2 regions of the Actinoplanes sp. NPDC051859 genome follow, and region 1 is predicted to be linked to the other one. Evidence: riboswitches for the same ligand, from Rfam matches in the RefSeq annotation. Region 1 holds a riboswitch; the other holds the start of a gene.
What was found. A riboswitch is a leader RNA that binds a small molecule or an ion and turns the genes downstream of it on or off. The one in region 1 is predicted to bind thiamine pyrophosphate.

Region 1 (4,881 bases):
GCATCGCGTCGGCGCGGCTGAAGCGCTGAATGCGGGCGTGGGTGCGCGGTGTGGTGGCGTCGAAACCGCGGGCATCCATCGCGGTGGCGAGCCGGCCGCCGCGCCGCAGCGCGCCCACCAGCAGGGCAAAAGTCGTGGAAGCAAAGATGCGGAGCTTCGCGACCGGGTTGCGGCCCGCGTCGATGCCGCGCGCCCGGCGTGCCAGGGTCAGCATCTGCCATTCCTGGCCGAGTAGGGGAAGCAGGCGGAAAGCGGCGAGCGCGCCGATCGCGAAGCGGGCCGGCGCCTTGGCGTTCTGCACCAGCGCATCAGCCAGGTCGGTCGGGTCGGTGGTGGCGAAGACGATGATGCCGGGCAGGGCCACCGCGAAAACTCGCAGGAACATCCCCATTGCGGTGGAAGCCACGCCGGTGGTGACGGCGAACGGGCCGAGCGCGAACAGCAGCTCGCCGGACCGGTCGGCGGCGAACAGCACCATGGTCAGGAGAATGCCCAGCGCCGCGATGCTCAGCGGCCAGGCACGGCGGGCCACCACGCGCAGGTGGATGCCGAAGAACGGCAGGACGGCGAGCTCGACGGCCAGCGCCAGGGCGGGCGTGAGCGGATCCAGAGTGGCGACCAACGGCAGCGAAAACAGCAGCGCCGCGCCGAGCTTCGCCACCGGGTTGCGGCGGGCCAGCGGCGCCGCCGGGTCAGCGACCGGTGCCAGGGAAAGAGTCATGCCGCGCGCCGATCGGGGCGGGGAAGCGGCTTGACCGGGGTCGGGGTCATGCCGCGCGCCGATCGGGGCGGGGAAGCGGCTTGACCGGGGTCGGGGTCATGCCGGGCGCCGATCGGGGCGGCGGCGCGGAAGCGGCTCGGCAGAGGTCGGGGCCAGGTCGTGGACGCGGTCGGCCAGCGCGGTGACAAACGCGTCGTCATGGGTGACGGCCACGATGCCGTGGCCGTCGTCGCGGAGCTGGGCGAGCAGCTCGACCAGGCCGATCCAGGTCCTGCGGTCCTGGCCGAAGGTCGGCTCGTCCAACACCAGCAAGCGGGGCCGGGTGGCGAGCGCCGTCGCCACGCTCAGCCGCCGAGCCTCACCCCCGGACAATGTGTACGGGTTGGCGCGGGCCAGCGCCGTCAACCGCAACCGCTCCAGCAGCTCCGCCACGATCGCTGTCACCTCGGCAGCCGGGCGGCCCAGGCGGCGCGGACCCACGGCGAGCTCGTCGGCGACCCGACCGGTGACGAACTGGTGTTCCGGCGACTGGAAGACCGAACCGATGCGCTGCGTCAGTGTCGCGGCTCGCCAGCGGTGCGGCGGTTTCGGGTCGCCGAAGGCGCTCATGCGGCCCGACGTCGGCGCCAGCAGGCCACCGAGAACAAGCGCCAATGTGGACTTTCCGGCGCCGTTCGGGCCGGTCACCGCGAGGACCTCGCCGGCCCGGACGTCCAGGTCGGTGGGTGGGAGGCGGTGCCCGACGGAGACGTGCTCCGTGCGTACCAAAGGATCTGCTGGTGGGGCGACGGCCCGGTGTGGGGGCAGTGGATAGCCCGGCACCCAGACCCCCTGCTCGGCCAGGGCCGGGCCGTGCCCGGCGAAGACCACCTCGGGGGCGCCGTCGGCGGCGACCCCGCCGCCCGGCGCGAGCACCACCACCCGGTCGACCAGCGGCGACGCCTGCTCGACCCGATGTTCGACGACGATCAGCGTGGTGTCGCGGTCGCAGGACCGGGCGACGGCCGCGCGGATCAGGTCGCCGCCCGCCGGATCAAGGTTGGCGGTGGGCTCGTCGAGGAGCAACAGTCCCGGCTGCAGGGCGAGGATGCCGGCCAGCGCGAGGCGCTGCGCTTCGCCGCCGGAAAGCGCGTGGGTCTGCCGGGTGATCGGGTACGGGAAGCCGACCCGGTCCAGGGCGTCGCTGACCCGCGGCCAGATCTCCCCAGCCGGTACGCCCCGATTCTCCAAGCCGAACGCGACGTCATCGCCGCTGCGGGCCATCACGAGCTGGGTCTGCGGATCCTGGAAGAGCAGCCCGGCCCGGTCCCGGTCGCGTGGATCCCGCCCGTCGACGGTGACCGTGCCCTCGGACTCGCCGGAGTCCTCCGGCAGGAGCCCGGCCAGCGCGGCGAGCAGGGTGCTCTTGCCAGCCCCCGAAGGGCCGAGCAGCAGCACCCGCTCACCGCGCTGAATGTGCAGGTCGAGGCCGCGTACGGCCCACGCCCGGCGCCCCGCGTGGCGCCAGCCGAAGCCCTGTAGGACGACCTCTGCCATGGGTTTAGACCAGCGTCCGGTCCCGGCCCGCCGCGAAGCGGTCGAGCACGCCGGTGGGGGCCAGCGCCCGGGTCAGCGCCCAGCCGCCCGCGCCCGCGATGATCGTGCTGCTGACGATGGTGAGCAGCGCGTACGGGATGCGGTACTCCCAGAGGTCGGTGCCGCCGTTCCAGGCGAAGAAGTCGAACAGCGCGGCACTCAGGCCGGTCAGCGCGCCCGCGAACAGGGCGGCCGGCAGTTTCCAGTTGCGGTAGAGCAGGATCGCGAAGGCGATCTCCGCGCCGAGGCCCTGGACCAGGCCCTGCGGGATGACCAGGGCGCCCCAGCCGGTGCCGAGCAGCACCGAGATGACCGCGGCGACGGCTTCGGTGAAGAGTGCGGCGCCCGGCTTGCGGATGATCAGACCTGCGAGGACGGCGGGCACCAGCCAGACGCCGTAGATCAGGGTCTTCGCGGGCGGGAAGAAGGCGAACGCGGCGTCCGTGGCGTTCCACAGGTGGCCCCAGGCCCAGAAGACGACACTGAACGTGACGGCGATGATCGAGGCGATCACGATGTCGATCGTGCGCCAACGGTGTGACGGAGTGTGACTGTTCATATGTTCCGTGCCTCCCAGCAGCGGTTCACCGGGAGGAGACGCACGCCACATCCGGCGGGTTTCCGGACATGGCGCAGCTGGAGCAGACCGAGCTCCCTGCGCTGGCATTACCCAGATCAGGTTCGAGGGTCTGCGGGCGTCGGCCCGCACTCTCAGCGCTGTGCGCTCCCCTGTCGGTGAAGTTGCCCGCGACTCTCGTCGCGAACAATCTTCATGGCATGTGTTTCGATGACGCTAGCACCGGACCGGCGTACCCGTCAGCGTAGGAGGCGTCACATGGAGATCAAGGCCCGAGGGTTCACGTTCGACGTGGCAGTGTCCGGGCCGGAGGACGGCACTCCGGTTCTCTTGCTGCACGGCTTCCCTCAGGACCACCGCGAGTTCGATCTCCTGCTGCCGCGGCTGCACGCGGCGGGGCTGCGGACGTACGCCCTGGATCAGCGCGGCTACTCACCGGGGGCGCGGCCCGAGGCGGTCGCCGACTATCGGCTGCGTGAGGCGGCGGCTGACGCGGTGGCGGTGCTCGACGCGCTCGGCGTGGCCCGGGTGCACGTGATCGGCCACGACTGGGGCGCGCAGGTGGCGTGGATGCTTGCGGCTGACCATCCGGATCGGATCCGTACGCTGACCGCCGTCTCCGTCCCGCACCCGCGCGCCATGTCTGTCGCCTTGCGCAACCAGCCGTCGCAGCGGATGCGGTTCGCCTACATGGGCGTTTTCCGGTCCCGGGTGGCTGAGCGGCTGTTGCTGGCCCGCGGCGGTGCGGTTCTGCGCAGCATGATGCGCGACATCGGTCCCCGCGCCGCGCTGTACGCCCGCGCGATGGCCGAGCCGGGCCGCCTCACCGGGGCGCTGAACTGGTATCGGGCGCTGTCCCGCGGCGAGCTCGCCGGCATGGGCAAGATCACCGTGCCCACGACGTACGTGTGGAGCGACGGTGATCCGGTCGTCGGCCGGTCCGCCGCGCTGGGCACCGAGACTTGGGTGGAGGCGGACTATCGCCTGGTCGTGCTGCGCGGCATCGGGCACTGGGTGCCGGAAGAAGCGCCGAACGCGTTGGCTGAGGTGGCGCTCGCGCGCATCGGCGTTTGACGTTTCGCGTCTGCGGGCATCCGGGTCGCGCTCAACGAGAGGAGCCCCCCGGATGTCCGCCGAGAAGCCCCGCATGAAGAACGAGTCGGAGAAGCAGCGCTGGGACCGTAACTTCTCGGACCTGTTGCAGGAGTTGCGGGTCGCGCAGACCGGCGTGCAGATCCTGTTCGCGTTCCTGCTGACCTTGCCGTTCAGCAGTGGCTTCCCGAACGTGACCGCCTTCCAGAAGGACACCTACGTCGTCGCGCTCATCGCGGCCGCGTTCGCCACCGCGATGATCATCTCGCCGGTGGCTTTCCACCGGGCGCTGTTTCGCCAAGGCCGCAAGCCGGAGCTGGTCCGCTATGCGCACCGGATGGCGACCGGTGGGCTGGCCTTCATGCTGATCGCGATGGTCAGCAGCATCCTGCTCATCACCGACTACCTGCTGAACTTCTGGGTAGCGCTGGTGCTCACCGCGATTGCCGGCGCCTGGTTCCTGACCTTCTGGGCCGCGATCCCGTTCGCCAAGCGCAACTGGATGGACGAGGACGTCGAGGAGGAGGACGAGGACTTCGCCAAGAACGCGGCGGAGCCTAACGTCCCCGCCCAGCGGTCTTGAGGCCGAGCTCGCGCAGCTCCAGTGCGGCGAGCGCGTCCACCGCGGAAGCATCGCCATTGCGCCACGACTGCGCGATGTCCGGACCCAGTTTCGCGAGTTGATTCAGCGGCCGCCCGGCGAGCGCCCGCAACGCCAGCAGGTCCCGCCCGGCCGGGAGGTCCCGGACCCGGGCGGCGACCCCGGCCCGGCGCATCCACTGCAATCGCCGCGGCAACCAACCGAACAGGACCAACGCCAGCGGCACCGCCACGATCAGCAGCGCCACGATCAGCGCCACATTGCCGACGACCTCCTGCTGCTGACGGCCGGCTTCGGCAAGACCGTTGGCCGCCT
Region 2 (4,881 bases), on a different contig from region 1:
TGCGGGTGCCCGAGGTGGGGCGACCGGCGGCCGAGCTGGGCGGGGTGCCGGTTCCAGCCTGCCGGTGCTGGGCGGAGGTGGGTCGTGTCGCGCTGCCCGGGTTCGCGCGATGGGCGGAGCGGGGGCGGGGGACGCGCAGCATGCCGTCACGCTAGAAGCGCACCGTGATCGATGAACGCACAGAATGTGCGGCACCCCGGTGCGGCGGCGCTCGTTGGGCGCGGGACACTGGCGGGGTGAGCGCCGACCATTACTTCAGTGCCGAGCCGGCCGCGCCCGGCACCCGGGGACGGATCGAATTCTCGGCGGCGGGGCGGGCGTACGACCTGACGGTGGCACGCGGGGTGTTTTCCGCCGGGCGGCTGGACCCCGGGACGGCGGTGCTGCTGCGCAAAGCCGAGCTGCCTGCTGCGGGCAGTGGCGGCACTTTTCTCGACCTCGGTTGCGGGTACGGCCCCATCACCTGCGTCCTGGCTAGTGAGGCGACTGCCGCAACCGTGTACGCGATCGACGTCAACGCCCGCGCCCGCGAGCTGACCATGGAGAACGCCAAGGCGTTGGGCCTGGGTGATCGGGTTCGCGTCAGTGCCCCGGATGACGTGCCGGCCGGAGTGGTGTTCGACCAGATCTGGAGTAACCCGCCGACCCACGTCGGCAAGGCCGAACTGCACGCGATGACGGAACGCTGGCTGGGCCGGCTCGCACCCGACGGCGTGGGCTGGTTGGTGATCAATCGCAACCTCGGCGGGGACTCGCTGCATACCTGGCTGACCGGGCTGGGCTGGAACGTGGAACGCATCGCGAGCCAGCGCGGGTTCCGGGTGCTGAAAATCGCCGGGAAAACCGGCTGACCGGCGCGGCCTTCTCGGCAAGGATGGCGCCGTGGGCTACGTGGATGTCTCCGGGGTCGGGTTCGTGCTGCCGGACGGGCGGGAGCTTTTCGCCGACGTGTCGTTTCGGGTGGGTGAGGGCGCGAAGGTAGCGCTGGTCGGGCCGAACGGGGCGGGCAAGACGACCCTGCTGCGGATGGTCGCCGGGGACCTCGCCGTGCCGGTCGGTTCGGTGGCTCGCTCCGGTGGGCTCGGGGTGATGCGCCAGTTCATCGGGATGATCGGCGACGACCGTACCCTCGAGGATTTGGCTTTGTCTTTGGTCGCGCCGCCGTTGCGGGCGGCGGGCAGCGCCTTGGCTGCCGCGGACGCCGCGCTGAAGTCGGCACCGGAGTCCGAGAAGGCGCAGCTGCGGTACGCGAACGCCCTGACCGGCTGGGGCGAAGCAGGCGGGTACGACGCCGAGGTGCTGTTCGACGTCGTGGCCGTGGCGATCCTCGGCAAGCCGTGGGAGGACGTGCGGTCCCGGCCGGTGCGTACGCTGTCCGGCGGCCAGCAGAAGCGGTTTGCGCTCGACCTGCTGTTGCGGGGCGGCGACGAGGTGCTCTTGCTGGACGAGCCGGACAACTTCCTCGATGTGCCCGGCAAGCGGTGGCTGGAGGCCCGGCTGCGGGAGTCGGCGAAGTCGGTGCTGTTCGTCTCGCACGACCGGGAGTTGCTGGCGCAGACCGCGACCCGGGTGGTGGCGGTGGAGGGCGGTGGCGCGTGGACCCATCCCGGCAGCTTCGCCTCCTGGCACGAGGCGCGCGCCAACCGGCATGACCGGCTGCTGGAGTTGCGGCGGCGCTGGGACGAGGAGCACGAGAAGCTGCGCGAGCTGGTGTTCACGCTGAAGAACAAGGCAGCGTTCAACGACGGGCTTGCTTCGCGCTATCAGGCCGCGCAGACGCGCCTGCGCAAGTTCGAGGAGGCGGGGCCGCCGCCCGTGCCGCCGAAGGAACAGTCGTTGAAGATGAACCTGCGCGGTGGGCGTACCGGAAAACGGGCCGTGGTCTGCGACGGCCTGGAGCTGGAGAACCTGACTTTCCCCTTTGACCTGGAGATCTGGTACGGCGACCGGGTCGCCGTTCTGGGTGCCAACGGCACCGGCAAGTCGCACTTTCTGCGGCTGCTGGCAGCGGGCGGTACGGCGCCGGAGGCCGACAACAAGCCGGTCGACGGCGCGCCTTTGGCGCATGTCGCGCATAACGGCATGGCGCGGCTCGGTGCCCGGGTCCGGCCGGGCCACTTCTCGCAGACGCATGACCGGCCTGAGCTGCTGGAACGCACGCTGGTCGAGATCCTCTGGCGGGGCGACGATCATCGGTCCGGAATGGACCGGGCAGGAGCGATGAAGGCGCTCAACCGGTATGAGCTGGCGGCGCAGGGGGATCAGCGGTTCGGCACGTTGTCCGGCGGTCAGCAGGCCCGGTTCCTGGTGCTGTTGTTGGAGCTGTCCGGGGCCACGGTGTTGCTGCTCGACGAGCCGACGGACAACTTGGACCTGGCGTCGGCGGAGGCGTTGGAGGAGGGCCTGCAGGCGTTCGAGGGCACGGTGATCGCGGTCACGCACGACCGCTGGTTCACCCGCGGCTTCGACCGTTTCGTGCTCTTCCAAGGCGATGGTGAGGTCGTCGAAACCCCCGAGCCGGTCTGGGACGTCCGCTGACGGGCTTTACTCCGACGCCGCTGCGGAGCTAGTGTCGGCGGCGGAACCAACCCCACGGGAGTCCGGTGCACCGGGCTGAGAGGGGGGCTGTCGCGGCCCCCGACCGTCGAACCTGATCCGGGTCATGCCGGCGCAGGGAGGAGTGCGTTGTGGACCCCGGCTTTCCGTGTCTACATGTCATCACCGATGCCCGCCCCGGGCGTGATCCACTTGCCGTGGTCGTCGCCGCGGTGGCTGCTGCCGAGCGGCTCGGCCTGGTCAACCGCTTAGCGATCCAGGTCCGGGTCGAGGACGACGCCACCGACCGCGACGCGTACGCGCTCACCACCGAGGTCGTCGCCGAATGCCGCCCGGCCGGCGTGCTGTGCCTGGTCAACGACCGACTGCACGTGGCGCTGGCCGCGGACGCGGACGGCGCGCACGTCGGCGCCGACGATCTGCCGGTCGCCGCCGCCCGCAAGGTGCTCGGTCCGCGGGCGGTGCTCGGTGCGACCTGCCGGGACGAGGTGGCAGCCCGGTCAGCGGTCCGTGCCGGCGCCACCTACCTCGGGGTCGGCCCAGCGTTCGCCACCGTTACCAAGTCCGGTCTGCCCGACCCGCTCGGCCCGGCGAAGATCGGTGCGGTGGCACGCTCGGTGCCCGGCACTGCGGTCGTCGCGATCGGCGGCGTGACCCTCCACAATGCCGCCGGCCTGATCGCCGCCGGGGCCGCGGCCGTCGCGGTCGTCGGGGCGGTCGCCACCGCCGCCGATCCGGGTGAGGCCGTTGCGCGGCTGCTCAAGGCCCTGCCGTGACCGACCTGACGATCGTCGGCGGCGGGATCATCGGCCTGTCCGTAGCGTGGCGCTGCCAGCAACGTGGCCTGCGGGTCACCGTGCTGGACAACGGATCCGACGACGGTGCCTGGTATGCGGCGGCCGGGATGTTGGCGCCGGCGGGCGAGTCGTCGTTCGGCCAGGAAGCGCTGACCGCGTTGATGATCGAGTCGGCTGCCCGCTGGCCCGGCTTCGCCGCCGAGCTGCGCCGGGAGACCGGGATCGACGTCGGACTGGACACCCACGGGACGCTTGCCGTCGCGCTGACCGGCGATGATCTGGCCGAGGCGCAGCGGCTGTGGGCGTACCGCGAGCAGCACGGCATGGGCGTGCACCGGCTGCCGCCCAGCGAGGTTCGCGATCGGGAGCCGGCTCTGACGCCGCGGCTGCGGGGCGGCGCCTACCTGCCGGACGACCAGCAAGTCGACCCGCGGCGGGTGCTGGCTGCGCTGCGCACCGCGCTCGGCCCAGCAGTGGTGCACCGCCAGGCCACTGAGGTTCCGCCGGGTCCCGTCGTCGTCGCCGCTGGCCTCGGCACCGCAGCTCTCACCGGCCTCCCCATCCGACCGGTGAAAGGCCTGGTGCTGCGCCTGCGCGGCGAGCCGGGACTCTTGCGGCACGTCGTGGTCGGGCAGGTCGACGGCCGACATGTGTACGTGGTCCCGCGCACGGACGGCGACATCGTCATCGGTGCCACCCAGGAAGAACGCGCCGACGCCACAGTGACGGCCGGGGCGGTGCTGGAGCTGTTGCGTCCCGCCACAGAGTTGGTGCCGGACCTGGCCGAGTTCGAGTTGACGGAAAGCGTGGTGCGGCACCGTCCCTCCACTCCCGACAATGCTCCGCTGCTCGGCCGCATCAGCGATGACGTCGTGGTGGCGGCGGGCCACCACCGCAACGGGGTGCTGCTGGCCCCGGTGACCGCCGATCTGATTGCCGACCTCGTGATCGAGCACTCTGCACCGCCCGCCGCTTTCTCCCCGGGGAGGTTTGCATGAAAGTCACCGTGAACGGCGCCGGCCGCACCGTCGACCCAGGTAGCACCGTCGAGGGACTCGTCGCCACCGTCACCGAGGCGCGCCGCGGCGTCGCGGTAGCGGTCAACGGCGAGGTTGTGCCGCGGTCCGGGTGGTCCGGTGCCCAGCTCAGCGACGGCGACCGGGTCGAAGTGCTCACCGCGGCGCAGGGCGGCTGACATGTCGGAGCTGTTTGGCGAGTCCCGGCTGATCCTCGGCACCGGCGGCGCCGAGAGCCTGTCCGCGCTGGAAGCGGCGATCGTGGCCTCCGGCACCGAGCTGGTAACTGTCGCGCTGCGGCGGGTCGACGCCGCCGGCCCCGGCCTGCTGCCCCTGCTCGACCGGCTGGGCCTGCGCATCCTGCCGAACACGGCCGGCTGCTACACCGCTTCGGACGCCGTCAAGGCTGCGCACCTGGCCCGGGACGCCTTCGAGACCGACCTGATCAAGCTCGAAGTGATCGGCGATGAGCGGACCCTGCTGCCGGACGGCCTCGAGCTGCTGCGGGCCGC

Region 2: another riboswitch for thiamine pyrophosphate. It lies ahead of ACIA1L_RS08710 (thiamine phosphate synthase); the one in region 1 lies ahead of ACIA1L_RS04255 (ECF transporter S component).

The regions. Positions count from the first base shown of each region.
Region 1 covers NZ_JBITBX010000002.1:84,326-89,206, forward strand. Annotated here, with positions in the region: gene ACIA1L_RS04245 (energy-coupling factor transporter transmembrane component T family protein) at 1-721, opposite strand, end outside; gene ACIA1L_RS04250 (ABC transporter ATP-binding protein) at 818-2,257, opposite strand; gene ACIA1L_RS04255 (ECF transporter S component) at 2,262-2,855, opposite strand; TPP riboswitch at 2,931-3,037, opposite strand; gene ACIA1L_RS04260 (alpha/beta fold hydrolase) at 3,132-3,947, shown strand; gene ACIA1L_RS04265 (DUF6328 family protein) at 4,021-4,548, shown strand; gene ACIA1L_RS04270 (hypothetical protein) at 4,523-4,881, opposite strand, start outside.
Region 2 covers NZ_JBITBX010000003.1:158,521-163,401, forward strand. Annotated here, with positions in the region: gene ACIA1L_RS08695 (hypothetical protein) at 1-142, opposite strand, end outside; gene ACIA1L_RS08700 (class I SAM-dependent methyltransferase) at 237-851, shown strand; gene ACIA1L_RS08705 (ABC-F family ATP-binding cassette domain-containing protein) at 883-2,538, shown strand; TPP riboswitch at 2,583-2,694, shown strand; gene ACIA1L_RS08710 (thiamine phosphate synthase) at 2,688-3,332, shown strand; gene thiO (glycine oxidase ThiO) at 3,329-4,351, shown strand; gene thiS (sulfur carrier protein ThiS) at 4,348-4,548, shown strand; gene ACIA1L_RS08725 (thiazole synthase) at 4,550-4,881, shown strand, end outside.